DNA from 4 places in the Streptomyces sp. NPDC001513 genome. Region 1 is predicted to be linked to each of the others. Evidence: riboswitches for the same ligand, from Rfam matches in the RefSeq annotation. Region 1 holds a riboswitch; each other region holds the start of a gene.

Region 1 (7,522 bases):
GCCAGTACGACCAGTAGGCGGAGGCCGGCGGGGTCAGGACGCAGTCGTCCTGCTGCGGGGTCGGGAACTGCTTCCCGCCCTGGTACCCGCTGTAGCCGATGCGGCAGATGAAGGCGGGGCCGTCGTGGCCCGTGCCGGTGGTGGCCCAGCCGCCCTGGTTGAGCAGCTCGTAGCCGGTGGTGGGCGTCGTACCGCAGGAGCGGTAGACGGGCCCGCCCCAGCGGCTGAAGTCCACGGCGAGGACGGCACCGGAGGAGGTGGTGCACTGGCCCATCGGCTGCGGGGACGCCCCGGCCGGGGCCGCGGTGGCGGCGAAGGCCGCCACCGTCAGCCCGAGCGCGGCGGCCGTACGGGACAGGGCGCGCACGAGGCGGCCGGTCATGCCTCGCCTCCGGTGGTGGTACGGCGCTTGCGTGCCGCGCGGGTGATGCCCCAGCCGCCGAGGACGAGGGCCACGGCCGCGGCGGCGATTCCGCCGACCTGGGCACCGGTGGAGGCGAGGCCGCCACCGGCCGAACCGGAGCCCGTACCGCCGGCGCTCTCGCCCGGGGTCACGATGACGGGCGCCGAGGGGGAGCCGGAGGGCTGGACCGAGGTGGTGGGGACGGGCTGCGGGGTGGTGCCGTCCAGGCTGCGGGTGAGGGTGGCGAAGGAGATGCCGGTGGCCCCGCCGACGGCCTGGGTGGAGGCGCGGACGTCGGATCCGGGCTGGCCGCCCTTGGCCACGTTGAATCCGCCGTCGCCGTTCTGCTGGGAGGCCAGGAACGTGCGGGCCTTGGCGATGCGGTCCGCGTACCTGGCGCTGTCCAGGGACATGCCCTGCACGGCCAGCGCCGCCGAGTTGACGGAGTTGCCCGAGGCGCCGGGGAAGCCGCCGTCCTCCTTCTGCTGCGTCGCCAGCCAGGCCAGCGCCTTGTCGACGGCCGCCTGCGAGGCGGCGTCCGGGAGCAGGTCGAGGGTCATCGCCGCCATGGCGGTGGAGTCGACCTCGGCCTGGCTGGGCTCGCCGATCAGGCTGGGCCAGGCACCGGAGGGCTCCTGGAGGCTCTTCAGGTAGGCGATGGGCTCTCCCGCGGCGGCGCTCTCGCCCGCGCGGACCTGCGCGATGACGCCGAGGGACTGGGAGAAGACGGACGTGGCGTTGGTGTAGGCGCCCTTGTCGGCGCAGGAGCGGTCGGGCTGGGCCGACTTGGCCGGGCACACGGCCTTGGCGAGCGCGGCGATCAGGTCCTGGCCGCCGAAGGCGCGGGGGTCGCGGCCGACGGCCTGCGCGAGGAGGGCCGTCTTGCCGATGGAGCCGCCGCCGGCGTACTTGGTGCCGATCAGGGTCCAGTCGTGCACGCCGCGGCCCTTGCCGTCCTTGCCGCCCTTGTCGAGGAAGTCGACGATGTTGCGCAGGGTGGTGTTGTCCTCGCCGGTGGCGGCGAGCGCGTAGGCGCCGTCGATGGTCAGGCCGTAGTCGGCGAAGCCGCTGCCGGGGCTGTTCTCGTAGTACCGGCCCTGGATCAGCCGGCTGTGGTCGGTGAGGTAGGCCGTGCCCTTCTTCAGGTCGGGCCCGGCACCCGGCACGGGCTTCGTGGGGTCCGGGGACGGCTTCGGCGGGTCGGACTTCTTCGTGGTGAGCGCGACCAGATCGGTCTTCGCGCCGGCGATGGTGGCCGCGGTGGTGGCCATCAGCACGGGGTCGGTGTCCGGATCCTCGAACGTGAAGGCTCCCACCGGGAGTTGCTCCCGGGACAGCCAGGAGACCGCGGCGTCCGCGAAGAGCGGGTCACCGAGCGTACGCAGGGCCTGGGCGGCCAGGCCGGTAGCGAAGGCGCTGCCGACCGTCGTGTACGAGGCGGCGGGCAGCGACCCGGTCGGGGCCTGAGCCTTCTTCAGGTACGCGCGGCCCTTCTCCACGACGGGGTCGTGACCGCCGGCCCGCTTGAGGGCCAGGGTCATCAGCCCGGTGGCGCCCGCCTCGCTGTCGCACCAGTCGCCGGCGCGGAGCAGCATGCTGCTGAATCCGCCGTCCTCGCACTGGAACGCGGTCATCCGGGCCACGGCGTCGGCGGGCGGTGTGACACCGCCGTTCACCAGGGCGATCACGGCCAGGGCCTGGCCCTCGGCCTGGTAGGGGGTGCGGAAGTCGCCCTTGGTCATGCAGCCGGGGACCGGCTCGGGGGCTTCGACGCCGCTGGTGCAGACGTACTTCACGAGGTCGCCGAGCAGGTCGCGCCCGCCGAAGGCGCGGGGGTCCTTGCCGGTGGCCTCGGCGACGAGCGCGAGCCGGGCCGCGGCGGTGGCGTCCGGGGCCTGGTCCTTGCCGGCCGGGTACGCGTACGCCTCCGTGTGCGCGGGGGTGGCGAGGAAGGCGGCGGCCTTCTGCGCGGCCGGACTCTTCGGGTCGACCGCGGCCAGGGCGTAGATCACCTCGGTGGTCGCCGGGTAGTCCGTATCGGTGGAGTCCGCCTTGAGGACGCGCTCGCCTTCGATCAGCTTCCCGGTCAGCCAGCGGGTGGCGGCGGGGAGATCGACCGCGCCCGGCGGTACGTCCGGCGGCTTCGGGCCGGTGGGGTCCGGCTTGGGGCCCCCGCCGCCGGCCCGCACGTCGTCGGGGGAGAAGGTGGGCTTGCCGGAGGTGCCGCCGACATCGGTCCCGCCGAACACCCAGGCGTCCACGTCACCGGGCTTCGGCGCGCGGGACTTCGCGCCGAGGGAGCTGTAGGTCCACTTCTGGTCGCCGGGCGAGGCGTGCCAGTACGACCAGTAGGCGGTGGCCTTCGGGGTGAGGACGCAGTCCTCCTTGTCCGGAGTGGGGTACTCCGTCCCGGAGTTGAAGGTGCCGAACCCGAGGCGGCAGATGAAGGCGTCACCGTCGTGCTGGGTGCCGACCGTGGTGAACCCGGCCGTGTGCAGCAGCTCGTAGCCCGTCGTGAGGGTGGTGTCGCAGCCCCGCTCGACCTTGCCGCCGAAGGGACCGAAGTCGACGGCCACGACCGCGCCGGTGGTCGCCGTGCACTGCTCGATGGGGTCGGCGTTCGCCGAGGTGGGCGCCGTGAGGAACGCCACCCCCGCACCGAGGGTCAGGAACGCCGCGGTCGCCAGGGACAGCAGCCGCCGTCTGGTGTGCGTACGCCGTTCGTCCCGCTGTTCGGTCCCCACCGCGGCCCTCGTCTCTGCCGGGCGGCTGCGTGCGTGGCGATGCGCCCCCCGGCACGGCTGGGCCCGCGGGGAGCGGTGACGACCACGCCGTAGTCCGCGACGGCGTTCTCCGTACAGATGACTGCACACCAGGTGTTCCGACTCGCCCGGCGGGTGCCGGGCCTACGGTTGCGGGTCAGCGCCGGACTTCGACCGGCTTCCCCTGGTGCTGAGTTCTTGTCAGCGGAGTGCAACACGGGCCGAGGCAGGGCGTCAAGGTGGCGTGTGTCTCACCGCATCCCGTCGTTCGCATCCCTGTTGGGACGGCTGGCGGACCCCTGATCACTCGGGTAGCGTCCAGGGCTGCCACATGGGGGAACCTGGTGAGAATCCGGGGCTGACGCGCAGCGGTGTGGGACGGCGGGGGCCGTTCCCGAGCCCGAATGCCCACGCGGCAAACGCAGCACCGAGAAGCCGTACCACGCGTTCCGGACGGCGGCCTCCGCCATGTCCGCCCGCGTCCCAACGGGCCGGGACGGAGCAGGGACCGGCCGGCGTCCGCCGATTCCAGGAGCAGGCCATGTCCCGTCCCCGTACCTCCCGCCGTCTCGCGCTCGCGGTGCCCGCCGCGTTCGGCGCCTTCGCCCTCACCGCGCTGCCCGCCTTCGCGACCTCGACGCCCGCGCAGATCGCCACGTCCAAGACCAACGGCGTCGCCTACCTCAAGTCCCTGCAGGCGGCCGATGGTTCGTACGCCGGCGCGGGTCTGTCCAACGAGTGGGCGTTCAGCGCCTTCGCCGCGGCCGGTACGGCGGTCGTCGACGTCGCCCCGGGCGGTGACACGACGAAGAACGCCCGAACCGTCTACCGCAACCTGATCGCCACGTCCGGCTGGCCGTCCGCCACCCCGGTCGTCACCGACTACGAGCGCGGCACGCTGAACGCGTACGCGGCGGGCGTCGACCCGGCGCGCGTCTCGGACTCGAGAAACCTCATAGCGAACGTCTACTCCTACTGGCAGACCGCCGAGGCGGGCTACTTCGGACCGTCCGGCAACTTCAACGGCACCGTCTTCGCGGCCCTTTCGCTCGGCGGCGCCAAGACCCAGGCGGGCGGCACCCGGATCCCGCAGGCGCTGACCGACTCGATCGTCACCCGCATCCGCGCCAACCAGCACAACGACGGCGGCTGGACCTTCAGCAAGGCCGAGGGCAACCCCACGGCCCTGGCCGCCGCGGGCGACGTCGACATGACCGGTGCGGCGATGGCGGCCCTCTGCGTCTCGGGCGTCCCCAACACCGACGCCGACGTGGTCCAGGCGAAGAACTTCCTCAAGGGCAGGCTCGCCACCACCGGCGCCTTCAACTCCATGTACGGCGTCAACACCAGCTCCAACGGCTGGGGCGTCGCCGGGCTCAACGCCTGCGGCATCAACCCGCAGACCGGTGACTTCCTCACCGCCTCCAACAAGACCCCGATCGACTTCCTGCTCGCCAACCAGTACAACCCGGGGGGCGGCTTCAAGTACAAGCCGGCCGACACCACCCCGTCCCCCTACTCCTCCATCGACTCCCTGCGCGCCGTCGCCGGGGGCGGCTTCACCGCCGCCCCGCCGGTCCCGGTGACCCCCGGCGCCCCGCAGTGGGTCGCCCAGTCCACCTTCACCGCCGGTACGGCCACCAAGCTGGCCCTCACCGTCGACGACGGCGCCGGCGGCCTGAAGGTCTGCTCCGTGGCCTTCACCCCGACCGGTACGACCACCACCCTCGGGGACGTCCTGAACGCGGCCACCACCGCGGCCACCCCGGCCGGCTGCGTCACCAGCGTGACCCCCTCGTCGGGCACCGGCACGATCACCGCCGTCAACGGCAAGGCCAACAGCGGCTCCAACACCTGGAAGGTCAGCGTCGACGGCTCCGCCTTCGCCGGCGCCGTCCGCAACAAGGTGATCAACGTGGGCGACACCATCGCCCTGCGCTGGGGCGCCTGACCCCTCCCGGGTGCGTGGCCCCGTACGGAGCCACGCACCCGGCGTCAGTCGGCCCGCAAGGCCGCGGGGAAGGCCGCCGGAGAGCGCTGCTAGGCGAGGGCTTCGAAGGAGGCGACCAGGTCGGCGGGGGAGGGCAGCGCGGATATCTCGGCCTGGGTGGTGGCGGCGGCCTTGCGCAGGTCGTCGTCGGTGAGGAGCCGGCCGAGCAGGTCGGCGTCCACGCTGTCGCCGCTCGCGCGCAGGGCGAAGCCCAGGCCCGTCGCGGCGTCGACGTTGATGAAGTGGTCGGCGCCCTGCGGGAGGATCAGCTGGGGGACGCCCCGGGCGGCGGCGGTGAGCATCGTGCCGGAGCCGCCGTGGTGCACGACCGCGTCGGCGGAGTCCAGCAGCTGGGCCAGCGGCACCCAGGGCAGGGGGCGGACATTGGCGGGGAGGGTGCCGAGCGGGCTCAGGTCGGTGTCGCCCACGGCGAGCAGGAACTCGGCGTCGACGGAGGCGGCTTCGGCGATCACCCGGCTGATCGGGTCGACGCCCGCGAAGGTGGTCACCACCGTACCGAGGGTGACGGCGATCCGGGGCCGGGAGCCCCGGGCCACGAGATCGCCGGGCACCGTGCCGCCGCCGTTGTACGGCACGTAGCGGACGCGCAGGCCCGTGCCGTCCCCGCCGAGGGAAGCGGGTACGACGTCGACGACGGTACGGGTCGCCGGGCCTTCGAGCTCACGGGTCCGGTACTCGTCCACCAGGACGCCGGCGAGCCGGCCGACCATGCCGAGCCCGGACAGCACGCCGAAGTTGTGCACCACGGCGGGTATGCCGAGGGCCGCCGAGACCAGGGGTGCGGCGGCCTGGAAGGAGTCGTGGACGATGAGGTCCGGCTGCCAGGCGGTGGCGAGCGCGAGCAGGCCGTCGATGGTGACCCGGCTGTGTTCCGCGAAACCGACTGTGGCCCGCCGCTGGATGTCCTCCGGGCTCCTGCCTTCCGTGAGGAACTGCGGCTCGGTGTCGTCCGAGGCGCGCCGGAAGGCCTCCGTCAGCGTCGAGCCGTCGCCGATCTCGACGGTGGGGATGCCGGTCTGCCGCAGCTGGTCGAGCGGGGTCGAACCGGCGAACAGCACCTGGTGCCCGGCGGCCTGGAGCGCCTGGGCGGTGGGCACCATCGGGAACAGGTGGCCTGCGGCAGCGGGTCCGGTGAACAGTACGCGCACGGCGTTACTCCTTGCGTGGAGCTCCTTGATTCTTCTTCCAGACCGTCGAACGCGCGTGCCGCTGTGTCTGTTTCCGCTGGCATGGGCGAGTTTCAGCCGATTCCGATGCGCCCGGACCCGGTGGATATCGTGGGCGTATCGAAAATCGCATACGCCCCCGCAACGGCCCTCCGCCTCCAATGAGGGGCATGAACCACACCGCATCCCTGTCGGCGCCGTCCCGCCGCGCGCGCCAGGCCGTGCTCCTCGGCCTGACGGTCCTCGCCGTGGCGAGCGCCCTGTTCTCCGTACGGCGGCCGCTCATGATGTCCGCTCCGACGTGCATGGCCGGGCGGTGGCACGGCTGCTTCGACACGTTCAACGGTGTGGTGCTGATGACGCTGGTCGGGCTGCCGTTGGCCGTGCTGGTGGCGTGGGCCCTGGCCCGGCGTCGGCGGGCCGCCGGCGTCGCCTCGCCGTGGCGGATGTCGCTGGCCGAGGTGGGCATGGTCCACGGGACGGTGCCCTTCGTGTGGATGACCATGATGCCGGGCTCGGGGGCGGGCGTCGTCCCCGGCCGGGTGAGCCTGGTACCGCTGCGGGACCTGGTCACGATGGGGGCGCTCGGGACCGTCGGCAATCTGCTGGTTTTCGCGGCGCTGGGGTTCTTCGCCCCGATGCGGTTCGCCGCACTGGCGTCCGTGCCGCGGATCCTGGTGCTCGGGGCGGGCTGCTCGATCCTGGTCGAGAGCGCACAGTACGTCCTGCGGCTGGACCGGGTGTCCTCCGTGGACGACGTCCTGGTCAACGCCGCGGGCGCCGCACTGGCCGCGCTGGCGTCGCGCCGCTGGTGGCGCAGGCCCTCGCGCACGCCTGCGCAGACGTCGGCGACCTGTCCTGTTGCCTAGGCTTCGTCCATGCGCGTACTGATCGTGGAGGACGAGCCCTACCTGGCGGAAGCGGTCCGCGACGGGCTGCGGCTGGAGGCGATCGCCGCCGACATCGCCGGAGACGGCGACTCGGCCCTGGAACTGCTCAGCGTCAACTCCTACGACCTCGCGGTCCTCGACCGCGACATCCCCGGCCCCTCCGGCGACGAGGTCGCCCGGCGCATCGTCGCCTCCGGCAGCGGCATCCCGATCCTGATGCTCACCGCCGCCGACCGGATCGACGACAAGGCTTCCGGGTTCGAACTCGGCGCCGACGACTACCTCACCAA
Region 2 (7,522 bases), on a different contig from region 1:
AGCCCGGCCCGCTCCGCCTCGGTGGCGTCCATGGTGCGCCCGGTCAGGCACAGTTCCATCGCCTTGGCCTTCCCGACGGCCCGGGTGAGCCGCTGGGAGCCGCCGATGCCGGGGATCACCCCGAGCTTGATCTCGGGCTGCCCGAAGACCGCCGTGTCGGCGGCCAGCAGGACGTCGCACAGCATCGCGAGCTCGCAGCCGCCGCCCAGGGCGTAGCCGGACACCGCCGCGACCGTCGGCGTACGGACCTGGCCCAGCCGGTCCCACGCCGTGAACCAGTCGGAGAGGTACATGTCCATGTAGCTCCGCGGCCGCATCTCCTTGATGTCGGCGCCCGCCGCGAAGGCCTTCGCGGATCCGGTGAGGACGATGCAGCCGACCTCCGGGTCCCGCTCCAGTTCCTCCGTGGCGGCCACGACCTCGGTCATGACCTTCAGGTTGAGGGCGTTGAGGGCCTCCGGCCGGTTCAGGGTGAGGACCGCCACCCGGCCCTTGCGCTCCAGCAGGATCGTCTCGTAGGTCATGCGGGGTTCCCGTTCTGCGGTCGGAGGGTGCGGACGATCGCGGAGAAGTCCAGACCGGCGCCCTCTCCCTCGGCGAATGCGGCGTACAGTTCGGCGGCCTTGAGGCCCAGCGGCGCGTCCACCCCGCCGGCCCGCAGGGCGTTGGCGGCCAGGCCGAGGTCCTTCGCCATGAGGGGCGCGGCGAAGCCCGGCCGGTAGTCCCGGTTCGCGGGACTGGCCGGAACCGGCCCGGGGACGGGGCAGTTGACGGTGAGCGCCCAGCACTGGCCGGAGGCGGTGGAGGCGACGTCGAAGAGGGCCTGGTGGTCCAGGCCGAGGCTCTCGGCCAGCACGAAGGCCTCGCTGACCCCGATCATCGACACGGCGAGGATCATGTTGTTGCAGATCTTCGCCGCCTGCCCGGCCCCGGCCACACCGCAGTGCACCACCTTCCGGCCCATCGCGGACAGCAGCGGCTCGGCCCGGGCGAACTCCTCGGCCCCGCCGCCCGCCATGAACGTGAGCGTGCCGGCCTCCGCCCCCACCACCCCGCCGGAGACGGGGGCGTCCAGTGCCCGGTGCCCGGCCGCGACGGCGGCCTCGTGCGCCGCGCGGGCGTCGGCCACGTCGATGGTGGAGCAGTCGACGAACAGGGTGCCCGGCCGGGCGGCGGCGAGCAGCCCCTGCTCCCCGTACAGAGCGAGGACGTGACGGCCGGCCGGCAGCATGGTGACGACCACGTCCGCCGCGGCGGCCGCCCCGACGGCCGAGTCCGCCGGCTCGACACCCGTCGCCGCCGCGGCGGCCAGCAGCTCCGGTACGAGGTCGTAGCCGAGGACGCGATGGCCCGCCTTGACCAGGTTGGCGGCCATCGGGCCGCCCATGTGGCCGAGCCCGATGAATGCGACGGTACTGCTCACCACGGCACCTCCTGAGGGGAGTCGGTCCCGGCGAGGCGCAGTTCGCGGCCCTCCCCGAGCGGGGCGAAGAACCGCTCCACGTCCGCGTCGGCGACCTCGGCCAGAGTGGCCGGGCTCCAGCGCGGGCTGCGGTCCTTGTCGATCACCTGGGCGCGGATGCCCTCGACCAGGTCGGGGGAGGCCAGGGCCGCGCAGGAGATCCGGTACTCCTGCTCCAGCACCCTTTCCAGCGGCCCCAGTTCGCGGGCGCGGCGCACGGCGGCCAGGGTCACCTTGAGCGCCGTCGGCGACTTGGCCAGGAGGGTGGCCGCGGCCTCCTTCGCCGCCGGTACACCGCTGCCGGACAGCCGGTCCACGATCTCCTCGACCGTGTCCGCGGCGTAGCAGTGGTCGATCCACTCCCGGTGGCCGTGGAGTACGCCGCCGGGCGCGGACCCGACGTACCGCTCCAGCACCTCGTGTACGGAGTCACGCGCGAGGTCCGCGGCCAGCGCGGGCAGGTGCTCCGCCGGTACGAAGTGGTCGGCGAGCCCGCACAGCAGCGCGTCCGCCGCGCCGACGGGGGTGCCCGTCAGGGCCAGGTGCGTGCCCAGTTCCCCGGGGGCCAGGGACAGCAGGTGGGTGCCGCCGACGTCGGGGACGAAGCCGATGCCGGTCTCGGGCATGGCGACGCGGGAGCGTTCGGTGACGATGCGGACGGTGCCGTGGGCCGAGATCCCGACGCCGCCGCCCATCACGATGCCGTCCATGAGGGCCACGTACGGCTTGGGGTAGCGGGCGATACGGGCGTTGAGCCGGTACTCGTCTCGCCAGAAGTCCGCCGAGGCGACGCCCCCGGAGCGGGCGTCCTCGTAGATGGAGCGGATGTCGCCCCCGGCGCACAGACCGCGCTCCCCGGCCCCGCCGATGACGACGGCCTCGACGGCGGGATCGTGCTCCCAGGCGGCCAGCGCCTCCTCGATGCGGAGCACCATGGCGTGCGTGAGCGCGTTGAGGGCCCGGGGCCGGTTCAGGGTGAGGTGGCCGGCGCGTCCGGCCGTGTGCACGAGGACCTCGTCGGAGGCGTCGGCGGCCCCGGCGGGTGCGGCTTGCGTGCTCATCGCAGGGCCTCCGTGAGCCCGCGGGCGACGATGATGCGCATGACCTCGTTCGTTCCTTCCAGGATCTGGTGCACCCGCAGGTCGCGGACGATCTTCTCGATGCCGTACTCGCTCAGGTAGCCGTATCCGCCGTGGAGCTGGAGGGCGCGGTCGGCCACCGTGTAGCCGGTGTCGGTGGCGAACCGTTTGGCCATCGCGCACAGTTGCGGGGCCAGCGGGTCCCCCCGGTCCAGCGCGTCGGCGGCCTGCCGGACCAGCGCGCGGGCCGCGGCCAGCTCGGTGGCCATGTCCGCGAGCCGGAACTGCAGGCCCTGCGCGTCCAGCAGCCGCGCCCCGAAGGCCTCGCGGTCGGCCAGGTGGACCAGGCTGCGGTCGAGCGCGCTCTGCGCGCCGCCCAGCGAGCAGGCGGCGATGCCGAGGCGGCCGCCGTTGAGGCCGTTCATGGCGATGCGGAAGCCGTCGCCCTCCGCGCCGAGCCGCCGGTCGGCGGGGATGCGGACCCCGTCGAGGACCACCTGCCGGGTGGGCTGCGCGTTCCAGCCCATCTTGCGCTCGTCGGGTCCGAAGGAGACCCCGGGATCGCCGCGTTCGACGACGAAGGCGGAGATCCCGCCGGCGCCCGCGCCGCCGGTGCGGGCCATGACGACGTAGACCTCGGAGGCGCCGGCGCCGGAGATGAACTGCTTGACCCCGTTCAGGACGTAGTCCTCGCCCACCCGTTCGGCCCGGGTGCGCAGGGCGGCGGCGTCGGATCCGGCGCCGGGTTCGGTCAGGCAGTAGCTGCCGAGGGACCTGGCGGCGCACAGGTCCGGCAGCCAGCGTGCCCGTTGGCCGTCGTCGCCGTAGCGGTCGATCATCCAGGCGACCATGTTGTGGATGGACAGGTACCCGGCGATGGAGGGGCACCCGGTGGCGAGGGTCTCGAAGACGAGGACCCCGTCGCTGCGGGAGAGACCCGAACCGCCGTGCTCCTCGCGGACGTAGACACCGCCGAGGCCGAGGTCCGCCGCCTTGCGGATCACGTCCAGCGGGAAGTGCTTGTCCTGGTCCCAGGCGACGGCGTACGGGGAGAGCTGCTCCTGCGCGAAGTCCAGGGTGACCTCGGCCAGGGCGAGCTGGTCGGGGGTGAGGGTGATGGTCACCGGGCTCATCCCATCGTCGGGATGGTGAAGCTCGCGCCCTCCTTCGCCCCGGAGGGCCAGCGCGAGGTGACGGTCTTGGTGCGGGTGTAGAAGCGGATCGCGTCGGGGCCGTGCTGGTTCAGGTCGCCGAAGCCGGACCGCTTCCAGCCGCCGAAGGTGTGGTACGCGACCGGGACCGGGATGGGGACGTTGACCCCGACCATGCCGGCGCCGACCCTGCGGGTGAAGTCCCGGGCGGTGTCCCCGTCCCGGGTGAAGATGGCCACGCCGTTCCCGTACGGGTGCTCGGTGGGCAGCCGCAGGGCCTCCTCGTAGTCGGCGGCGCGGGCGACGCACAGCACCGGGCCGAAGATCTCCTCGCGGTAGATCCGCATCTGCGGGGTGACCCGGTCGAAGAGCGAGGCACCGGCGAAGAAGCCGTTCTCGTGCCCGGGCAGGGTGAACCCCCGTCCGTCGACGACGAGTTCGGCGCCCTCGTTGACCCCGATGTCCACGTAGCGGCGGACCCGGTCCTGCGCGTCCCGGCTCACGAGCGGGCCGAAGTCCGCGTCCGGGTCGTCGGACCGGCCGATGCGCAGAGTGGCGATGCGCTCCGTCAGCCGGGCGACCAGCGCGTCGGCGGTCTCCTCGCCGACGGGCACGGCCACGGCGATGGCCATGCACCGCTCGCCGGCGGACCCGTAGCCGGCGCCGATCAGGGCGTCGACGGCCTGGTCGAGGTCGGCGTCCGGCATCACGATCATGTGGTTCTTGGCCCCGCCGAAGCACTGGGCGCGCTTGCCGTGGGCGGCGGCCGTGGCGTAGATGTGCGCGGCGATCGGGGTGGAGCCGACGAAGCCGAGGGCCTGGACGCGCGGGTCCTCCAGCAGGGTGTCGACCGCCTCCTTGCCGCCGTTGACGACATTGAGGACGCCCGGCGGCAGACCGGCCTCCAGGAAGAGCTCGGCCAGTCGCAGCGGCACCGAGGGGTCGCGCTCGGAGGGCTTGAGGATGAAGGCGTTTCCGCACGCCAGGGCGGGCGCCGCCTTCCACAGCGGGATCATGGCGGGGAAGTTGAAGGGCGTGATGCCCGCGACGACGCCGAGCGGGCTGCGCAGCGAGTGCACGTCGATCCCGCCGCCGGCGTTGTCGGTGAACTCCCCCTTCAGCAGATGAGGGATGCCGGCGGCGAACTCCACGACCTCCAGGCCACGTTGGAGGTCGCCGTGGGCGTCGGCAATGGTCTTGCCGTGCTCGGCCGACAACAGCCGTGCCAGCGACTCGCGTTCGCCCTCCACCAGCTGGAGGAACCGGAGCAGGACGCGGGCCCGGCGCTGCGGGTTCCACTCGCCCCACTCGCGCTGAGCGGTCTCGGCGTCGGCGATGGCGGCCTCGGTGTCGGCGCGCCCGGCGAGCGGGACCCGGGCCTGTACGGCGCCGGTGTTGGGGTCGTACACATCGGTGAAGAGGCCGGATGTCCCGGTGACGTGCTTGCCGCCGATGAAATGGGTGAGTTCACGGACCATGGTTGCCTGCTCTCGTCAGGTGCGGATCCGAGGACGGCACGGCAGACCGGCGGCGGCACCCGGGTCGGGTGCGCCGCATGGAAAGCCGTGGGACAGGGTCTAAGTGAACGCGGGGGTCGCCGCTCGCTTCGCCGGATCACCAGGGTCGTGGGTACGGACCGGTGCCATGCGTGTCTGCTCCATCCTCGTGGACAACACGGAACGCTCCGCGGCCGGTATCCTGACTCCCGGATCCCCGCGTGCCGCCCGCCTTCCCGACAGACCTCGTCAGTGGCGTGTGGATGGCAGCACACTCCCCGGTCACAGTGGCGGGACCGTGCCGGTTTCTCACCGGCTTCCCTGCACCGCGGACCTTGTGCCAGGAACATATAGTTGGACGTCCTAGTAAGTCCACCCCACCACCCCGTGCACGGCGCTGCGGCCTACAGTCGGGGCATGCGCATCGTCTCCCTGCTGCCGGCCGCCACCGACATCGTCGCCGAGCTCGGTCTGGCCGGTGACCTGGTGGGACGCACCCACGAATGCGACTGGCCGCCGGCGGCGGTCGCCGGCGTCCCGGTCGTCACCGCGGCCGAATTCTCCGCCGAGACGCTCAGCAGCCGGGAGATCTCCGACGCCGTGGGCGGCGCCGCGCACTCCGGATCCTCCCTCTACACGCTCGACACCGAGGCCCTGGCGGCCCTCGCCCCCGACGTGGTCCTGACCCAGGACCTCTGCGACGTCTGCGCCGTCTCCTACCGGGGGGTGTCCCAGGCGGTCCGGGTGCTCGACGCCGGTCCGCGGGTGCTCAGCCTGGAGCCCCGCACCCTGGACGACGTACTGGACTGCCTGGTCACCGTGGGGGAGTTGCTCGGCGTACGGGAACGGGCCGAGCGGCGGCGCGAGGAGCTGCGCGCACGGCTCGCCGGGGTGCGCCGGTTGACGGCGGGACGCGCCCGGCCCCGGGTGGTGGCCATCGAATGGCTCGACCCGCTGTGGCCGGCCGGGCACTGGGTCCCCGAACAGATCGGCTGCGCCGGAGGCGAACCGCTGCTCGCCGCGCCGGGGGAGCACACCAAGGCGATGACCTGGGACGAGGTCGTCGCCGCGCGCCCCGATGTGCTGCTCGTGCTGCCCTGCGGCTTCCCGCCCGAGCGCACCCTGCGGGAGCGGGACCTGCTCACCTCCCTGCCCGGCTGGGCCGGGCTGCCCGCCGTACGCTCCGGCGCCGTCTGGGTCCTCGACGGGCCGGCGTACTTCAACCGGCCCGGGCCCCGGGTGGTGCGGGGCGCGGAGGTACTGGCCCACGTGCTGCACTCCGTACGGGCGGGTGAGCCCGTGACCGCGGCGGAGGCCCGGCGGCTGGACTGAGCCGCCCCGCGCCGCCGTTCAGCCGCGGTCCGCGAGGACCGGGTACGGGACGAAGGTGCTGCTGTTCTCGTCGACGGCGAGGGTGCGGCCGAGCGGCGGGACCGCCCGCTGGGGGCAGTCGAGGCGTTCGCAGAGGCGGCAGCCCATGCCGATGGGGGTGGCGGCCGCCGTGTTGTCCAGGTCGAGCCCGTCGGAGTAGACGAGGCGGGAGGCGTGCCGGATCTCGCAGCCGAGGCCGATGGCGAAGGTCTTGCCGGGCTCGCCCCAGCCGCCGCGGTGGCGGGTGACGGCGCGGGCGGTCCACAGGTGGCGCTGGCCGTCGGGCATGGCCGCGATCTGGACGTGGATGCGGCCGGGCGCGGCGAAGGCCTCGTAGACGTTCCAGAGCGGGCAGGTGCCGCCGGCGCGGGAGAAGTGGAAGCCGGTGGCGGACTGCCGCTTGGACATGTTCCCGGCGCGGTCGACGCGCACGAAGGAGAAGGGCACCCCGCGCAGCCTGGGCCGTTGCAGGGTGCTGAGGCGGTGGCAGACCGTCTCGTAGCCGAGGCCGAAGTGGTCGGTGAGCCGCTCGATGTCGTAGCGGAACTCCTCCGCGGCCGTGTGGAAGGCGCCGTACGGGAGGATCAGCGCGGCGGCGAAGTAGTTGGCGATGCCGATCCGGGCCAGGCCGTGGGTCGCGGAACCGGGCGGGAAGTCCTCCGCGGCCAGCCGGTCCAGCTCCTCCCCGTACTCCAGCAGGGCCAGTTGGGTGGCGAGCCGGAAGGCCTGCTGGCCCGGCCGGAGCCGGCTGGAGATGTGCAGGACGCGGGCGCGCTCGTCGTAGTGGTGCAGCCGGTCCGAATCGGTGGCGAGGCGCACCCCGTGCCGGTCCGTGAGCCGCGCCGACAGGGCGCGTACGACGTCTCCCGGCCGGATGCCCACCGCGCGGGCCAGCTCCTCGGCGGCGAGGTCGGCGTCGTGCAGGTAGTTCTGCCGCCGGTAGAAGAACTCGCGGATCTCCTC
Region 3 (7,522 bases), on a different contig from region 1:
GGAGGCCCGCTTCACGCGGCCCTTCGCGGCGTCGAGGTCGAGCTTGCGGTCCACGGTGATGGGGTGGTGGATCGTCGTGACCAGCGGGGCGCCGAGGTCGGCGAGGAGGCCGTAGCCGAGGGTCTGGTTGTCGTGGATGACGTCGAAGTCCCCCGCGCGCGCGGCCAGATGGCGGCGGGCGCGCAGCGAGAAGGTCAGCGGCTCGGGGAAGCCGCCGGTCCACATGGTGGCGACCTCGACGGCGTCGATCCAGTCCCGGTACTCCTCGCGCTTGGGCGTGCGGAAGGGGTCGGGGCTGCGGTACAGGTCCAGGCTCGGGAGCTCGGTGAGCGAGGCGCCGGTGTCGAGCACGGGATAGGGCTGGGCGCCGATCACTTCGACGGAGTGCCCCAGCTGTACGAGCTCGCGCGAGAGGTGGCGGACGTAGACGCCCTGGCCGCCGCAGAACGGGTTCCCCTTATAGGTGAGGAGTGCGATGCGCAGCGGGCGGTCGCCGTCGGCGGCGGAACCCGCGAAAGGGCTCGTCACCATGGCCTCAGCGGTCACTCTCGGCCCCCTTCTCCCTGCAACTTTCGCCGGAGCGTAACCGCTCGGATAATGTAGAACAAGTTTCAGACTTGATCCGTCGAAGAGCATTGAATCTACCGGCCGGAAACTACACCGTAAGAGGCGGAGCAGGTGATTCGCGCCACGACTGCGGCGCCTGCCATGCTGACCGGGGACCAGCCCGGAATCAGCCCGCGCAACGACACGGAACGGGACACATGACAGCGGAAGTGAAGGCCGTCACCACACCGGCGTCGCCTCCCCTGACGGAGCGCCAGGAGGCGCGCCGCCGCCGGATCCTGCACGCCAGCGCGCAGCTGGCCAGCCGGGGCGGTTTCGACGCCGTCCAGATGCGGGAGGTCGCCGAGGCGGCCGGGGTGGCGCTGGGCACGCTCTACCGCTACTTCCCGTCCAAGGTGCACCTGCTGGTCGCCACCATGCAGGACCAGCTCCAGCACATGCACACCACGCTGCGCAAACGCCCGCCGGCCGGGGACGACCCGGCGGCCCGGGTCGCGGAGACCCTGATGCGGGCCTTCCGCGCCCTCCAGCGGGAACCGCAGCTGGCCGACGCGATGGTGCGGGCGCTGACCTTCGCCGACCGCAGCGTGAGCCCCGAGGTGGACACGGTGTCCCGGCTGACCACGGCGATCATCCTGGACGCGATGGGCCTGGAGGCCCCGCCGACGGCGGAACAGCTCTCTGCGGTACGGGTCATCGAGCACACCTGGCACTCGGCGCTGATCACGTGGCTTTCCGGCCGTGCGTCGATCGCCCAGGTCAAGATCGACATCGAGACGGTGTGCCGTCTGATCGACCTGACGGCCCCGGAAAAGGCCTGAAGCAGCCGCTGCGGGATCGCGGAATTCCGCTGGACAGCGGCCGCGATCATGTTCGATAGTCCGCCGCATGGCCTCTCTTGTGCGACACCTCACCTTCGACTGTTCCGACGCCTACAGCCTCGGGCAGTTCTGGGCCGCCGTCCTGGACAGCCCGCTCGCCGACGACGATTTCCCCGGAGACCCCGAGGCGCTGCTCAAGACGCCCGGCTCGACCCTGCTGTTCGTGACGGTCCCCGACACCAAGACCGTGAAGAACCGGGTCCACGTGGACCTCCAGCCGCAGGACCGCACGCGCGACGAGGAGGTCGCACGCATCGTCGCCCTGGGCGCGACCGTCGTCGGCGACCACCGGCGGCCCGACGGGGGCGGCTGGGTGACCCTCGCCGACCCCGAGGGCAACGAGTTCTGCGTCGAGCGGAGCGCCGCCGAAATGACGAAGTAAGCCTCTGGCGCACCACTGCCGGGTCTCCGCCCCACACCCCGCGCCTCAAACGCCGGCGGGGCTGAATTTGCGCGGCGGAGGCCGGAGTGGTGCAGCAGGGCTGGAATGGTGCGGCTCAAAGACCGGGGCTCCGCCCCGCACCCCGCCGGGCTCTGCCCGGACCCGCTCCTCAAACGCCGGAGGGGCTGAATTTGTGCGGCGAAGCCGAATGGTGCAGCCAGGCTGGAGTCGGTGCGGCAGGGCTGAAGGATCGGCGCAGCCGGGCCGGATGGGCCGGGGTCGGGTGTGTGTCGGGGTGATCCCCGCAGGGCGCCGAACACAACAAGCCTCCGCACTCCGACCCCCCGAAACGTTCGGCGCCCGAGGAGACACCCCGGCGCGCGCCCGGCCCCGGCACAACCGGCCCACCCCACACCCAGCCCAAGCGGCGCAGCCAACCGGCAGCCAACCGGCCCCCCTAGTCCTCCGGCGGGAAGACCGGTTCGCCCGTGGCCGCCAGCGTGATGAGGATGGCCTCCACCGGGCAGCCCTCCGCCGCCGTCAGGATCGGCTCGTTCGCGTCCGACTGCGCGGTGCGCGGATGCGACTGGCGCGCCGAGTCCAGGACGAAGCCGTCCGGGGCGTGGTTCACGCACATGCCCGAGCCGATGCAGACCCCCCGGTCCACCTCGACCTGCCAGCGGTCACCCATCAGGCACCCGCCTCATAGCCCGCCGGCAGGTGGATCATCTTGTGCTCCAGGTACTCGCTCAGCCCCTCCGGCCCGAACTCCCGTCCCACGCCGCTGTTCTTGTAGCCGCCGAACGGCCCGAGCATGTCGAGGCTGAAGGTGTTCACGTTGAAGGTGCCCGTCCGCACCTGCCGCCCGAAGTCGATGCCGTGCTCGACGTCGCCGGTCCAGACGCTGCCGCTGAGGCCGAACTCCGAGTCGTTGGCGACCCGTACGGCCTCCGCCTCGTCCCCGTACGGGATCAGGCAGACGACCGGGCCGAAGATCTCCTCGCGGGCGATCCGCATGGAGTTGTCCACGTCCCCGAAGAGGGTGGGTTCCACGTACCAGCCGCGGTCCAGGCCCACCGGGCGGCCGCCGCCCGACAGGACCTTCGCGCCCTCCTCCTGGCCGATCCGGATGTAGTCCAGCGAGCGCTGCTGCTGCCGCTGGGCCACGAGCGGGCCGAGCTGCGTCGCCGGGTCGAGCGGGTCGCCGACGACGAGCGCGCCGGCCGCCGCCGCGAGGGCCTCGGCCACCTCCTCGTACCGGCTGCGCGGCGCGAGGATCCGGGTCTGGGCCACGCAGGCCTGCCCGTTGTTCATCCAGGCCGCCGGGACGATCCCGGCGATGGTGGAGTCCAGGTCGGCATCCGGCAGGATCACCGCGGCGGACTTGCCGCCGAGTTCGAGCGTGACCCTCGTCAGGTTGCGGGCGGCGACCTCCATGACGCGCTTGCCCGCGGCGACCGAGCCGGTGAAGGCGACCTTGTCGACGCCGGGGTGGCCGACCAGGTACTCGCTGACCTCGCGGTCGGCGGGCAGGATCGACAGCACGCCCTCGGGGAGTCCGGCCTCCCGCGCGATGTCGGCGAGGATGAAGGAGTCCAGCGGCGCTTCGGGGGACGGCTTGAGGATCACCGTGGAGCCCGTCAGCAGCGCCGGCGCCAGTTTGGCCGCCGCCACGAACTGCGGGACGTTCCACGGGATGACGGCGGCGACCACGCCCACCGGCTCCCGGCGCACCAGGATCGGGCCGAGGACGCCCTGGCGGTGCTCCTCGTACGGGTAGGCGCGCGCGACCGTGATCGCGGCGTCGTAGACCATCATCGGGCCGAGCGCCTGGGCGAGGATGCTCCAGGAGTACGGGGACCCGTTCTGGGAGCTGATCGAGCGGGCGATCTCCTCGTGCCGCACCGCGATGGCGTCCTTGATCCGGGTGACGACGGCGATCCGCTCGTCCAGCGTCATCCGCGGCCAGGGCCCTTCGTCGAACGCCTTGCGCGCGGCGGCGACGGCACGGTCCACGTCCCCCTTCGAGGCGTGCGGGACGGAGCCGATGACCTGCTCGGTGTGAGGGGAGACGATCCGGATCGTGTCGGTGCCCAGCGGATCCGTCCACTCCCCGCCGATGAACAGTTGTCCGTGTTCCACGAGCTCGGTCATGGCTGAGGCCTCCTGCGGCTTGGCGTTCCAGAACTGATACCAGTTCTAGTTCGAGGAGTCCACGGCCAGGACGGAACAGCGGAGAAGATCCAACGACTAGTCAGAAGAGCGTGGAAGTGGTCGACTTGGGCTACTACTGAAACACGTTCTCGTCAGAGGGCGGCAACGGGCGGAGGGCTCATGCCGGAGGACACGTCACAGGTCACCGATCACGGCGGAGGCGTGTGGGGCATCAAGGTGCCCATCCCCGACAACCCGCTGGGACACACCCTCGTCCACGTCCTCGACACCGACCGCGGCCCGGTCCTGGTCGACACCGGCTGGGACGACCCCGAGTCCTGGGACACCCTCGTCGCCGGGCTCGCCGCGCTCGGCATCCCCGTCGCCGACGTCCACGGCGTCGTCATCACCCACCACCACCCCGACCACCACGGCCTCTCCGGCCGGGTCCGCGAGGCGTCCGGCGCCTGGATCGCCATGCACGCCGCCGACACCGAGGTCGTCGTCCGCACCCGCGCCTCCGAGCCCGGCGTCTGGTTCGACTACATGAGCGCCAAGCTCGCCGCCGCCGGAGCCCCCGAGGAGCACATCGCGCCCCTGCGCGCCGCCCGCGCGAGCGGCCGCATGCGGACCCTGCCCGGACTGCGCGCCGCCGTGCCCGACCGGGAGATCGTCCCCGCCGAACTGCTCCCCCTCGCCGGACGCCGGCTGCGCGCGATCTGGACCCCCGGCCATACCCCCGGCCACGTCTGCCTGCACCTGGAGGAGGCCCACCCGGCGAACCTGCCCGGCAACGGCCGCCTCTTTTCCGGCGACCACCTGCTGCCCGGGATCTCCCCGCACATCGGCCTGTACGAGGCCCCCGAGGACACCCGCGTCACCGACCCCCTCGGCGACTACCTCGACTCCCTCGAACGCATCGGCCGGCTGGCACCCGCCGAGGTGCTCCCGGCCCACCAGTACGCCTTCACCGACGCACCCGCCCGCGTACGGGAACTGCTGGACCACCACGAGGAGCGGCTGTCCGGGCTGTGGACCCTGCTGGCCGAACCGCTCACCCCGTGGGCGCTGGCGGAGCTCATGGAGTGGAACCGGCCCTGGGAGCAGATCCCGTACGGCTCCCGCAACATCGCCGTCTCGGAAGCGGAAGCCCACCTGCGGCGGCTGGTGAAGCAGGGCCGCGCGGAGGCCGTCCCGGGCACCGACCCGGTGACGTACCGGGCCGTGTAGGGACGGCGGCGCGGCCGGTAAGGGGCCCGGGCCCCCAGTGCCCCCGGGCCCGCAGGCTACGGGCCGGTAGAGTGAAGCCGTCGTCCACACTTCTGTACGGGGGGGAAGCCGGTGCGAATCCGGCGCTGACCCGCAACCGTGACCCACCCCGGCACCGCCCGGGCGGGGAGCCGGAATGCCCCGTACCGGAAGTGCGCGGCTCGCGCCGCCGGATCCTCCGGCGGCCGGCACCGTCGAGGTAAACGGAGCCGGAGCCCGGTGCCAGTGCGTGCCCGCCTCCGGTTCCCCAGCAGGAGAGGCACCCTCCCCCATGAACGTCCGCCGCAGCGCAGCCGCGCTCGCCGCCTCCGCCGTGCTCTGCGTGGGTGTCGCCCCCGCAGCCCTCGCCGACACCGCGCCGCCCGCCTCCCCCTCCGCACCCCCGGTCATCCCCTCCGGGCTGTACGGCAAGGACGACCCCATGTACGACGGCGTGTGGCGGCAGTCCTTCGCGCTGCTCGCCCAGGACACCGTCGGCATCAAGCCCGCCGCGCAGGCCGTGCACTGGCTGGCCGGCCAGCAGTGCGCGAACGGCTCCTTCCCCGCCTTCCGCGCGGACACCGCCAAGGACTGCGACGCGACCGCGTACATCGACTCCAACGCGACGGCCGCCGCCGTGCAGGCGCTGACCGCGCTCGGCGGCCACGGTGAGAGCGTCAAGAAGGCCGTCGGCTGGCTGAAGTCCGTACAGAACGAGGACGGCGGCTGGAGCTCCAACCCGGGCGGCGCCATGGACAGCGGCACCGACGCCAACTCGACCGCCCTCGTGATCAGCGCCCTGACCGCGGCCGGCGAGAAGCCGGCCGAGATCAAGTCGAAGGCGGGCAAGACCCCCTACGAGGCGCTGCTCTCCTTCCAGCTGGGCTGCGCCGCCGAGCCGGCCGGCGACCGGGGCGCGTTCGCGTTCCAGCCGGTCGACGGCAAGCTGCTCGCGAACGGCGACGCCTCCGCCGCGGCCGTGCTGGCCGGCCTCGGCACGGGCTCGGCCGTTGTCCCCTCCGGTACGGACACCCCCGCGGCCGCGCCGACCTGCCCGGCGGCGGGCACCGTCGACCCGGCGGCAGCGGCCCAGGGCGCGGCGGGCTACCTCGCCGAGGCCCTGAAGAAGGACGGCCACCTGACGGCCGTGACCCCGGGCGCCGACCAGCCGACCCCGGACACCGGCAACACCGTCGACGCGGTGATCGCCCTGGCCGCGGCCGGGCACAAGCAGTCGGCGGCGGGCGCCCTGGAGTGGCTGAAGGCCAACTCCGCCGAGTGGTCCACGGGCAAGCCGGCCGCCCTCGGCACCCTGATCCTCGCCGCGCACGCCACGGGCACCGACCCGAAGTCCTTCGGCGGCACCGACCTCGTCGCGGCGCTGAACGCGACCGGCCCGGCCCCGCAGGGCGCGGACACGGACGCCACCCCCGTGAAGGAGGAGTCGTCCGACAACCAGAACCTCTGGTGGATCATCGGCGCGGGCGGCGCGGCCGGCGTGGGCATCGGCATCCTGCTGAGCGGCCGCCGGAAGAAGAACCAGCTCTGATGCGCCGCCGCCGGCCCGCCGTGGCCCTCGCTCTGGCGCTGGCCCTCGGGAGCGTCCTGGCCGTGCTGGCCGCCGCTCCGGCGCTGGCGGCCGGCTACCGCTACTGGTCGTTCTGGGACGGCTCGGGCGGCGGCCGCTGGTCGTACGCCACGCAGGGCCCCTCGATGGCCCGCCCGAAGGACGGCTCCGTGCAGGGGTTCCGCTTCTCGGTGAGCAAGGACGCGGCGGACCAGGCGGCGCAGCCGCGCGCCGCGGCCGACTTCGAGGCCGTCTGCGGCTCCACCCCTCCGGCGCAGGGCCGCAAGCGGGTCGCGCTCGTCGTCGACTTCGGCGTGCCCGCGGACGCCCCGGCGGGCGAGGCCCCGCCGCAGGACGCCCCGCGCACCGCGTGCGCGCAGGTGGCCGCGGAGGCCACGGCGGCCGAGGCGCTGGCATCGGTCGCGAAGCCGCTGCGCTACAACAGCGCGGCCCTGCTGTGCGCGATCTCGGGCTACCCGAGGCAGGGCTGCGGCGAACCGATGGCGGACGCCCCGGCGCCGAGCGCGTCGGCGGCGCCCGCCGCCGCGGCCCCGGACGACGGCGGCCCGTCGGCGGGCCTGCTGGCGGGCATCGCAGCCGTGGCCGCCCTGGCCGCGGCCGCCCTCTGGCAATCCCGCCGCCGCACCCGATGACGGGCGAGCGTGCGGAGGGGCTGAAAGACAGGCGCGGCGCCGCACGCGACGACGTGACCCCGGCCCGCCG
Region 4 (7,522 bases), on a different contig from region 1:
ACCTCCTCGACGGTCCAGGTGTTCTTGATCGCGTCCCGGTAGCGCTCGTAGAAGTCCGGGTAGCGCATCGGGCGGAGCGTGAGCTCGAAGCCCGGGTCCAGGAGGTTCTTGTTGTTGGAGCTCATTACTGGCAGGCCTCGCAGGACTCGGGGTTCTCAAGGGAGCAGGCCAGGGCGTCGGCGTCGACGGCCTGCGGGAGCGGAGTGGCGGCCGCCGGGACGGCGGACGCGGACGCGGCGCGGGCGATCTTCGTGGCCGGGCGCGAGCGCAGGTAGTAGGTGGTCTTCAGGCCCTGCTTCCAGGCGTACGCGTACATCGAGCTGAGCTTGCCGATGGTGGGCGTCTCCAGGAACAGGTTCAGCGACTGCGACTGGTCCAGGAACGGCGTACGGGCCGCCGCCATGTCGATCAGACCGCGCTGCGGGATCTCCCACGCCGTGCGGTACAGCTCGCGGACCTCCGCCGGGATCCAGCCGAAGCCCTGCACCGAGCCGGAGGCCTCGCGCAGCGCCTCGCGGGACTGGGCGTCCCACACGCCGAGCGCCTTCAGCTCCTCCACCAGGTAGCCGTTCACCTGGAGGAACTCACCACTGAGCGTCTCGCGCTTGAAGAGGTTGGAGACCTGCGGCTCGATGCACTCGTACACGCCCGCGATCGAGGCGATCGTGGCCGTCGGGGCGATGGCGAGGAGCAGCGAGTTGCGCATGCCGGACGTCGCGACGCGGGCGCGCAGCGCCTCCCAGCGCTCCGGCCAGTTCAGCTCGGTCTCGTAGTGGTCCGGGTGCAGGACGCCGCGCGCGGTGCGGGTCTGCTCCCAGGCCGGCAGCGGGCCGCTGCGCTCGGCCAGGTCGCACGAGGCCTCGTACGCCGCGAGCATGATGCGCTCGGAGAGCCTGGTGGAGAGGGCCTTCGCCTCGGGGGAGTCGAAGGGCAGCTTCAGCTTGAAGAAGACGTCCTGGAGGCCCATCGCGCCCAGGCCCACCGGGCGCCAGCGGGCGTTGGAACGGCCGGCCTGCTCGGTCGGGTAGAAGTTGATGTCCACCACGCGGTCGAGGAAGGTCACGGCGGTGCGGACGGTCTCGTCCAGCCGCTCCCAGTCGATCTCGCCCGTCTCCGTCAGCACGAACGCGCCGAGGTTGACCGAGCCGAGGTTGCAGACGGCCGTCTCGCCGTCGTTGGTGACCTCGATGATCTCGGTGCAGAGGTTCGAGGAGTGGACGACCGTGCCCGGCTCGGCGGTCTGGTTCGCCGTGCGGTTGGAGGCGTCCTTGAAGGTCATCCAGCCCTGGCCGGTCTGCGCGAGGGTGCGCATCATCCGGCCGTACAGGTCGCGGGCGGGCATGGTCTTGCGGGCCAGGCCCTCCGCCTCGGCCTTGCGGTAGGCGGCGTCGAAGTCGTCGCCCCACAGGTCGACCAGCTCGGGCACGTCGGCCGGGGAGAACAGCGACCACTGGGCGTCCGCGTTCACGCGGCGCATGAACTCGTCCGGGACCCAGTGGGCGAGGTTCAGGTTGTGCGTACGGCGCTGGTCCTCACCGGTGTTGTCGCGGAGCTCCAGGAACTCCTCGATGTCCGCGTGCCAGGTCTCCAGGTAGACGGCGGCGGCGCCCTTGCGGCGGCCGCCCTGGTTCACCGCGGCGACGGAGGCGTCGAGGGTCTTCAGGAACGGCACGATGCCGTTGGAGTGGCCGTTGGTGCCGCGGATCAGGGAACCGCGGGCGCGGATGCGGGAGTACGACAGGCCGATGCCGCCCGCGTGCTTCGACAGGCGCGCCACCTGGTGGTAGCGGTCGTAGATCGAGTCGAGCTCGTCCAGCGGGGAGTCCAGCAGGTAGCAGGAGGACATCTGCGGGTGCCGGGTGCCGGAGTTGAAGAGGGTGGGGGAGGAGGGCAGGTAGTCGAGGCGGCTCATCAGCCGGTACAGCGAGGCCACTTCCTCGAGGGCCTGGACGCTCTCGTCCGCGGCGAGGCCACAGGCCACGCGCAGCATGAAGTGCTGCGGGGTCTCGATGACCTGACGGGTGATCGGGTGGCGCAGCAGGTAGCGGCTGTGCAGGGTGCGCAGGCCGAAGAAACCGAAGCGGTCGTCGGCGCCCTCGGCGAGGGTGTGCTCGACCAGCGCGTCCAGGCGGTTCGCGTGGGTCCGCACGAACTCGGCCGTGCGGTCGGCGATGAGGCCCTCGCGGTGGCCGACCTCGACCGAGGCCGAGAAGGAGGTGGAGCCCTGGCTCGCGGCCTCGTCGCGCACGGCCAGCGTCAGCAGCCGGGCCGCGAGCTTCGAGTACGCGGGGTCCTCGGAGATCAGACCGGCGGCGGCCTCGGTGGCGAGCCCCCGCAGTTCGGCCTCGTCGGCGGCGGAGCTGCGGCCGCGGAGCGCGGCGGCGGCGACGCGGCCGGGGTCGGTGTCGGGGAGGTCCGCCGTAAGTTCGGTGAGGGTACGCAGCAGCGTGGCCCCCGGGCCCTCGGTGTTGTCGCCAGAAATGGACTCGGCGCGCGGTGCGGAAGGCGCGATGGTCACGGCGGGAGCTCTCCCTCGCTCGGCCCGGTCATCGGCGGAGCGGGGCGCGAGCGGGCGCATGCGGGCGTGGCAGGAACGCGTTCACACCGCATGGCGTCCACCGGCCCAACCGCGAGGCCCGGACGTGTCGGCACCCGGTTCGGTCGAGCCGGGCGCGCTGCCGGCAGGTCATCGGACTTGGTGTCCGGTAGCCGGACACTTCATACCGTTGCGGGACAGTTCCGGATTCACACCGGATTCCCCTGCGGCGACAGCAGCCTTGAGCATACATGTGGGGGCGCCCCTATGAGGCAACCCCCACATGTAGTGTCGGCGTGGCTACAGCTTGAGCCGATACGCCAGAAGTGTCAGGCCCGGGATGGGCGCCCAGTCCCGCTCCGGGACGCGTACGAAGCCCAGGCGCGCGTAGATCCGGTGGGCGCCGGCCATGCTGCGCTGGGTGGAGAGCACCACGGCCGACACGCCCTCGATCGCCCGCGCCCGCTCGACGCACGCCCGCACCAGAGCCTCGCCGGCGCCCTGGCCGCGCCCCTCGTGGGCCACGGCGAGCATCCGGAACTCGGCCTCGTCCGGGCCGGCGATGTCGGCGAGCGGACTCCCGGGTGCGGCGAAGGTCACCCCGCCCAGGATCCGCCCGTCGCGCTCGGCGACGAGCACCTCGGCCAGGGCCGCCCGGCCGGCCACGTCGCGCAGCACGTTCAGGTAGGCGTCGTCCTCGTTGAAGTCCAGATGCCCGTCGGCGAGGTAGGCCTGCGCCGTGATCCCGCCCAGCTCCGCGTACTCGGCGGGCCGTACCGGTCTGATCGTGATGTCCATGCGTTCGAGTGTGCCGGAGGCGCGCGAAGGGCCCCGCCGGATTTCGGCGGGGCCCTCCGGTGTGACTCAGCAGCAGCCGAAGCCCTTGCGGGGGTCGGCCTCGCGGGCGTCCGTGCGGGCGCGTTCGAAGGCGCGGCGGGTGAGGACCTCCGCGTCCGGGTCGTGGGAGCGGGCGTGGGCGACGTACCGGTCGTACGCCGCCTCCCCCGAGAACTCCCGTACGTAGAACCGGGCCCGGGCCAGCACGCTCCGTACGGTGCTCACGCCACCGGCTCCTTGACGTGTCCGCCGCCCGAGTCGAGGCCCGCCGCGGCGAGCTCCGCCCGCTCCTCGGGCGTCGGGATCAGCCCGGCCGGGGCGACGATCTTCGACTCGGTCCACGGGACCTCGGTGAGGGTCACCGACTCCGGCTTGCGGACGGCCTTCAGGCAGGTCCGGGCCGCGTCCAGGAGCACGATGACGATCAGCGCCGCGAAGAGGGCCGACAGCACGCCGTCCACCGTGGCATTGGTGACCACGGTGTGCATCTCGTCCATGTTCTTCGCGGGCTTGAGCACCTTCCCGGCGTCGATGCCCTCCTGGTAGGTGCTGCGCTGCGCGAAGAAGCCGATCTTCGGGTTGTCGGAGAAGATCTTCTGGTAGCTGGCGGTGAGCGTCACGGCCACGTCCCAGACCAGCGGGACGGCCGTCACCCAGGCCCACTTGAGGCGACCGGACTTGACCAGCAGGGTGGTGCAGACGGCCAGGGCGACCGCGGCGAGCAGCTGGTTCGCGATGCCGAACAGCGGGAACAGCTGGTTGATGCCGCCCAGCGGGTCCTTGATGCCCACCCACAGGAAGTAGCCCCAGGCCCCGACGACGATGGCGCTCGCCAGCCAGACTCCGGGCTTCCAGCTGACGTCCTTGAACGGCTTGTGCAGGTTGCCGAGGGTGTCCTGGAGCATGAACCGGCCGACGCGGGTGCCCGCGTCGAGGGTGGTGAGGATGAACAGTGCCTCGAACATGATGGCGAAGTGGTACCAGAAGGCCTTCATGCCGGCCCCGCCGATCACCGACGAGAAGATCTCCGACATTCCGAGTGCGAAGGTCGGTGCGCCGCCCGTACGGGACAGCAGGCTGGCCTCCTCCACGTCCTTCGCTGCCTGGGTCAGCGCCTCGGGGGAGATGGCGAAGCCGAGGTTGGTGACCGCCTGCGAGGCGGACTCGACGGTGGTGCCGATGACCCCGCCGGGGGAGTTGACCGCGAAGAACAGGCCGGGCTCGATGATGCAGGCCGCGATGATCGCCATGACGGCGACGAAGGACTCGGTCAGCATCGCGCCGTAGCCGATGACCCGGACCTGGGTCTCCTTCTGGATCATCTTCGGGGTGGTGCCCGAGGCGACCAGCGAGTGGAAGCCGGACAGGGCGCCGCAGGCGATGGTGATGAAGACGAAGGGGAACATCGAGCCGGCGAAGACCGGGCCGTCGCCGCGCGCGGCGAAGTCCGTGACCGAGGGCATCTTCAGCATCGGCATCGCGATGACCACGCCCAGCGCGAGCAGCGCGATCGTGCCGATCTTCATGAAGGTGGAGAGGTAGTCGCGGGGCGCGAGCAGCATCCACACCGGCAGCACCGACGCGATGAAGCCGTACGCGACCATCCAGATGACCAGCGTCTCCTTCTCCAGCGTGAAGGTGCCCGCGAAGGAGGACTCGGCGACCCAGCCGCCCGCGATGATGGCGACCAGGAGCAGGGCGACACCGATGGTGGAGACCTCGGTGACCCGGCCCGGCCGCAGCACGCGCAGGTAGAAGCCCATGAAGAGGGCGATCGGGATGGTCATGCCGATGGAGAACACGCCCCAGGGGGAGTGCGCCAGGGCGTTGACGATGACCAGCGCGAGCACGGCCAGCAGGATGATCATGATGGCGAACACGGCGACCAGGGCGGCGGCTCCGCCGACGGGGCCGATCTCGTCCCGGGCCATCTGGCCGAGCGAGCGGCCGTCGCGCCGGGTGGAGAAGAACAGCGTGATCATGTCCTGCACGGCGCCGGCGAAGATGACGCCCGCGACGATCCAGATGGTCCCGGGCAGGTAGCCCATCTGCGCGGCGAGCACCGGTCCGACGAGCGGGCCGGCGCCGGCGACGGCGGCGAAGTGGTGGCCGAAGAGCACCCGGCGGTCGGTGGGATGGAAGTCGACACCGTTGTCGAGGCGTTCGGCGGGGGTGGCCCGCGTCTTGTCCACCTTGAGCACGCGGTCCGAGATGAAGCGCGCGTAGAAGCGGTAGCCGATGGCGTACGAGCCCAGCGCGGCGGCGAGCAGCCACGCGGCCGAGATCTCCTCACCGCGCGAGAGCGCCAGCACGCCCCAGCCGAGGGCGCCGACGAGTCCGACGAGCACCCACACGGCGATGGACTTCGGAGAGGGCGAGCCCGGTGTGGTGTCCGGGCCCGCCGTGTCCCGTTCTGTCCCTGTTGCTTCCGGTTCAGGCATGACCTCGTCCCCTCGTCGATCATCTGCGTAAGGGCAGGGAATCTACGGGGGATTGCCCGGTGAGCGTAAGGGTCCGTCCGCATTCCGGTATGTGAAGGAATTCGGTAGGCCGGGGTCCGGCGGGCGGGGCCGGACGGTCTCGGACGGAGGCCGAACGTACGAGGTCAGACGGCGGGGCGCTTGAGGCGGGCGACGAACTTGTACCGGTCCCCGCGGTACACCGAGCGCACCCACTCCACCGGTTCCCCGTCGGCGTCCAGCGAGTGCCGCGACAGCATCAGCATCGGCAGGCCGACGTCGGTGCCGAGCAGGCCGGCCTCGCGCGGCGTGGCCAGCGAGGTCTCGATCGTCTCCTCGGCCTCGGCCAGGTGGACGTCGTACACCTCGGCGAGGGCGGTGTAGAGGGAGGTGTACTTGGCGAGCGAGCGGCGCAGCGCGGGGAAGCGCTTCGCCGACAGGTGCGTGGTCTCGATGGCCATCGGCTCGCCGCTGGCCAGGCGCAGCCGCTCGATGCGCAGCACCCGTCCGCCGGTGGTGATCTTGAGCAGTCCGGCGAGGGTGTCGTCGGCCGTCACGTAGCCGATGTCGAGGAGCTGGGAGGTCGGTTCGAGACCCTGGGCCCGCATGTCCTCGGTGTACGAGGTCAGTTGCAGTGCCTGGGAGACCTTGGGCTTGGCGACGAAGGTGCCTTTGCCCTGGATCCGCTCCAGTCGTCCCTCTACGACCAGTTCCTGGAGGGCCTGCCGGACGGTGGTCCGCGAGGTGTCGAATTCGGCCGCGAGCGTGCGCTCCGGCGGGACCGGGGTGCCGGGCGGCAGTGTCTCGGTCATGTCGAGCAAGTGCCGCTTGAGTCGGTAGTACTTGGGAACGCGTGCCGTGCGGGTTGCTGCCCCGCCGTCCGGCTCCGTGGTCGCCCCTTCGGTGGCCATCGCCGCCCGCCTTCCCGACTCCAGTTTCGCTGCCGTCACCGGCTCCTCCGATATGTGCGGTCACATGGTGACACGTAAGGGGGGACAGGCCTTCTCTCTCCCCAGGTGTCGGTCCGATAACGGACCGGGCACCCGCTCATTAGACCCTTGACACCCCTAAAGGTCTAGGCCAAGCTCCAGCTACTGGTCTAAACCAATATGGATCAGATCCCGGCCCCACGGCAGTACTTCGCGTATGTCACCGCGGCGGGCGAGGGAAGTGCAGGCAGGCATCCCTGAGGAGGGTGGCGTGAAGCGCAAGCTCATCGCGGCGGTCAGTGTCGCGGGCATGATGGTCGGAGTCGCGGCGTGCGGCGACGGCGGCGACGACAAGGCCAAGACCGACGCGGGTGGCGCCAAGGAGATCACCGTCTGGGTGATGGACGGCTCCGCTCCCAAGGCCTGGATCGACGAGGTCAACAAGGAGTTCTCGGCCAAGCACCCCGGTGTCACGGTCAAGGTCGAAGAGCAGAAGTGGACCGGCATCCAGGAGAAGGTCACCACGGCCCTCTCCGAGAACAACCCGCCGGACGTCCTGGAGCTCGGCAACACCCAGACCGCTGGCTACGCGGTCACCGGCGGCCTCGCCGACCTGACGAAGGACAAGGCCAAGCTCGGCGCCGACGCCTGGCAGAAGAGCATGCTCGCCTCGGCCGAGATCGACGGCAAGCTCTACTCCGCCCCCTGGTACGCCGCCAACCGCGTCGTCATCTACGACAAGAAGGCCTACGAGAAGGCCG

What was found. Region 1 has a riboswitch for cobalamin ahead of ACFYZ4_RS32200 (prenyltransferase/squalene oxidase repeat-containing protein). Riboswitches for the same ligand answer to the same signal wherever they lie in the genome.
Region 2: another riboswitch for cobalamin. It lies ahead of ACFYZ4_RS04685 (CoA-acylating methylmalonate-semialdehyde dehydrogenase); the one in region 1 lies ahead of ACFYZ4_RS32200 (prenyltransferase/squalene oxidase repeat-containing protein).
Region 3: another riboswitch for cobalamin. It lies ahead of ACFYZ4_RS28480 (prenyltransferase/squalene oxidase repeat-containing protein); the one in region 1 lies ahead of ACFYZ4_RS32200 (prenyltransferase/squalene oxidase repeat-containing protein).
Region 4: another riboswitch for cobalamin. It lies ahead of ACFYZ4_RS20945 (ribonucleoside-diphosphate reductase subunit alpha); the one in region 1 lies ahead of ACFYZ4_RS32200 (prenyltransferase/squalene oxidase repeat-containing protein).

The regions. Positions count from the first base shown of each region.
Region 1 covers NZ_JBIAVU010000016.1:212,524-220,045, forward strand. The annotation lists gene ACFYZ4_RS32195 (hypothetical protein) at 1-382, opposite strand, end outside; gene ACFYZ4_RS32200 (prenyltransferase/squalene oxidase repeat-containing protein) at 379-3,147, opposite strand; cobalamin riboswitch at 3,257-3,394, opposite strand; cobalamin riboswitch at 3,463-3,596, shown strand; gene ACFYZ4_RS32205 (hypothetical protein) at 3,707-5,116, shown strand; gene ACFYZ4_RS32210 (nucleotide disphospho-sugar-binding domain-containing protein) at 5,206-6,324, opposite strand; gene ACFYZ4_RS32215 (VanZ family protein) at 6,513-7,211, shown strand; gene ACFYZ4_RS32220 (response regulator transcription factor) at 7,221-7,522, shown strand, end outside.
Region 2 covers NZ_JBIAVU010000002.1:215,976-223,497, reverse strand. The annotation lists gene ACFYZ4_RS04705 (enoyl-CoA hydratase) at 1-524, opposite strand, end outside; gene mmsB (3-hydroxyisobutyrate dehydrogenase) at 521-1,423, opposite strand; gene ACFYZ4_RS04695 (enoyl-CoA hydratase/isomerase family protein) at 1,420-2,523, opposite strand; gene ACFYZ4_RS04690 (acyl-CoA dehydrogenase family protein) at 2,520-3,674, opposite strand; gene ACFYZ4_RS04685 (CoA-acylating methylmalonate-semialdehyde dehydrogenase) at 3,671-5,170, opposite strand; cobalamin riboswitch at 5,363-5,541, opposite strand; gene ACFYZ4_RS04680 (cobalamin-binding protein) at 5,606-6,520, shown strand; gene ACFYZ4_RS04675 (short-chain fatty acyl-CoA regulator family protein) at 6,539-7,522, opposite strand, start outside.
Region 3 covers NZ_JBIAVU010000013.1:269,619-277,140, reverse strand. The annotation lists gene ACFYZ4_RS28510 (glycosyltransferase family 4 protein) at 1-546, opposite strand, end outside; gene ACFYZ4_RS28505 (TetR family transcriptional regulator) at 765-1,388, shown strand; gene ACFYZ4_RS28500 (VOC family protein) at 1,456-1,830, shown strand; gene ACFYZ4_RS28495 (ferredoxin) at 2,288-2,521, opposite strand; gene ACFYZ4_RS28490 (aldehyde dehydrogenase) at 2,521-3,984, opposite strand; gene ACFYZ4_RS28485 (MBL fold metallo-hydrolase) at 4,165-5,214, shown strand; cobalamin riboswitch at 5,281-5,412, shown strand; gene ACFYZ4_RS28480 (prenyltransferase/squalene oxidase repeat-containing protein) at 5,525-6,781, shown strand; gene ACFYZ4_RS28475 (SCO2322 family protein) at 6,781-7,452, shown strand; gene ACFYZ4_RS28470 (energy-coupling factor transporter transmembrane component T) at 7,449-7,522, shown strand, end outside.
Region 4 covers NZ_JBIAVU010000009.1:62,230-69,751, reverse strand. The annotation lists gene ACFYZ4_RS20950 (ribonucleotide-diphosphate reductase subunit beta) at 1-125, opposite strand, end outside; gene ACFYZ4_RS20945 (ribonucleoside-diphosphate reductase subunit alpha) at 125-2,518, opposite strand; cobalamin riboswitch at 2,663-2,795, opposite strand; gene ACFYZ4_RS20940 (GNAT family N-acetyltransferase) at 2,837-3,334, opposite strand; gene ACFYZ4_RS20935 (YbdD/YjiX family protein) at 3,401-3,598, opposite strand; gene ACFYZ4_RS20930 (carbon starvation CstA family protein) at 3,595-5,814, opposite strand; gene ACFYZ4_RS20925 (GntR family transcriptional regulator) at 5,979-6,743, opposite strand; gene ACFYZ4_RS20920 (extracellular solute-binding protein) at 7,033-7,522, shown strand, end outside.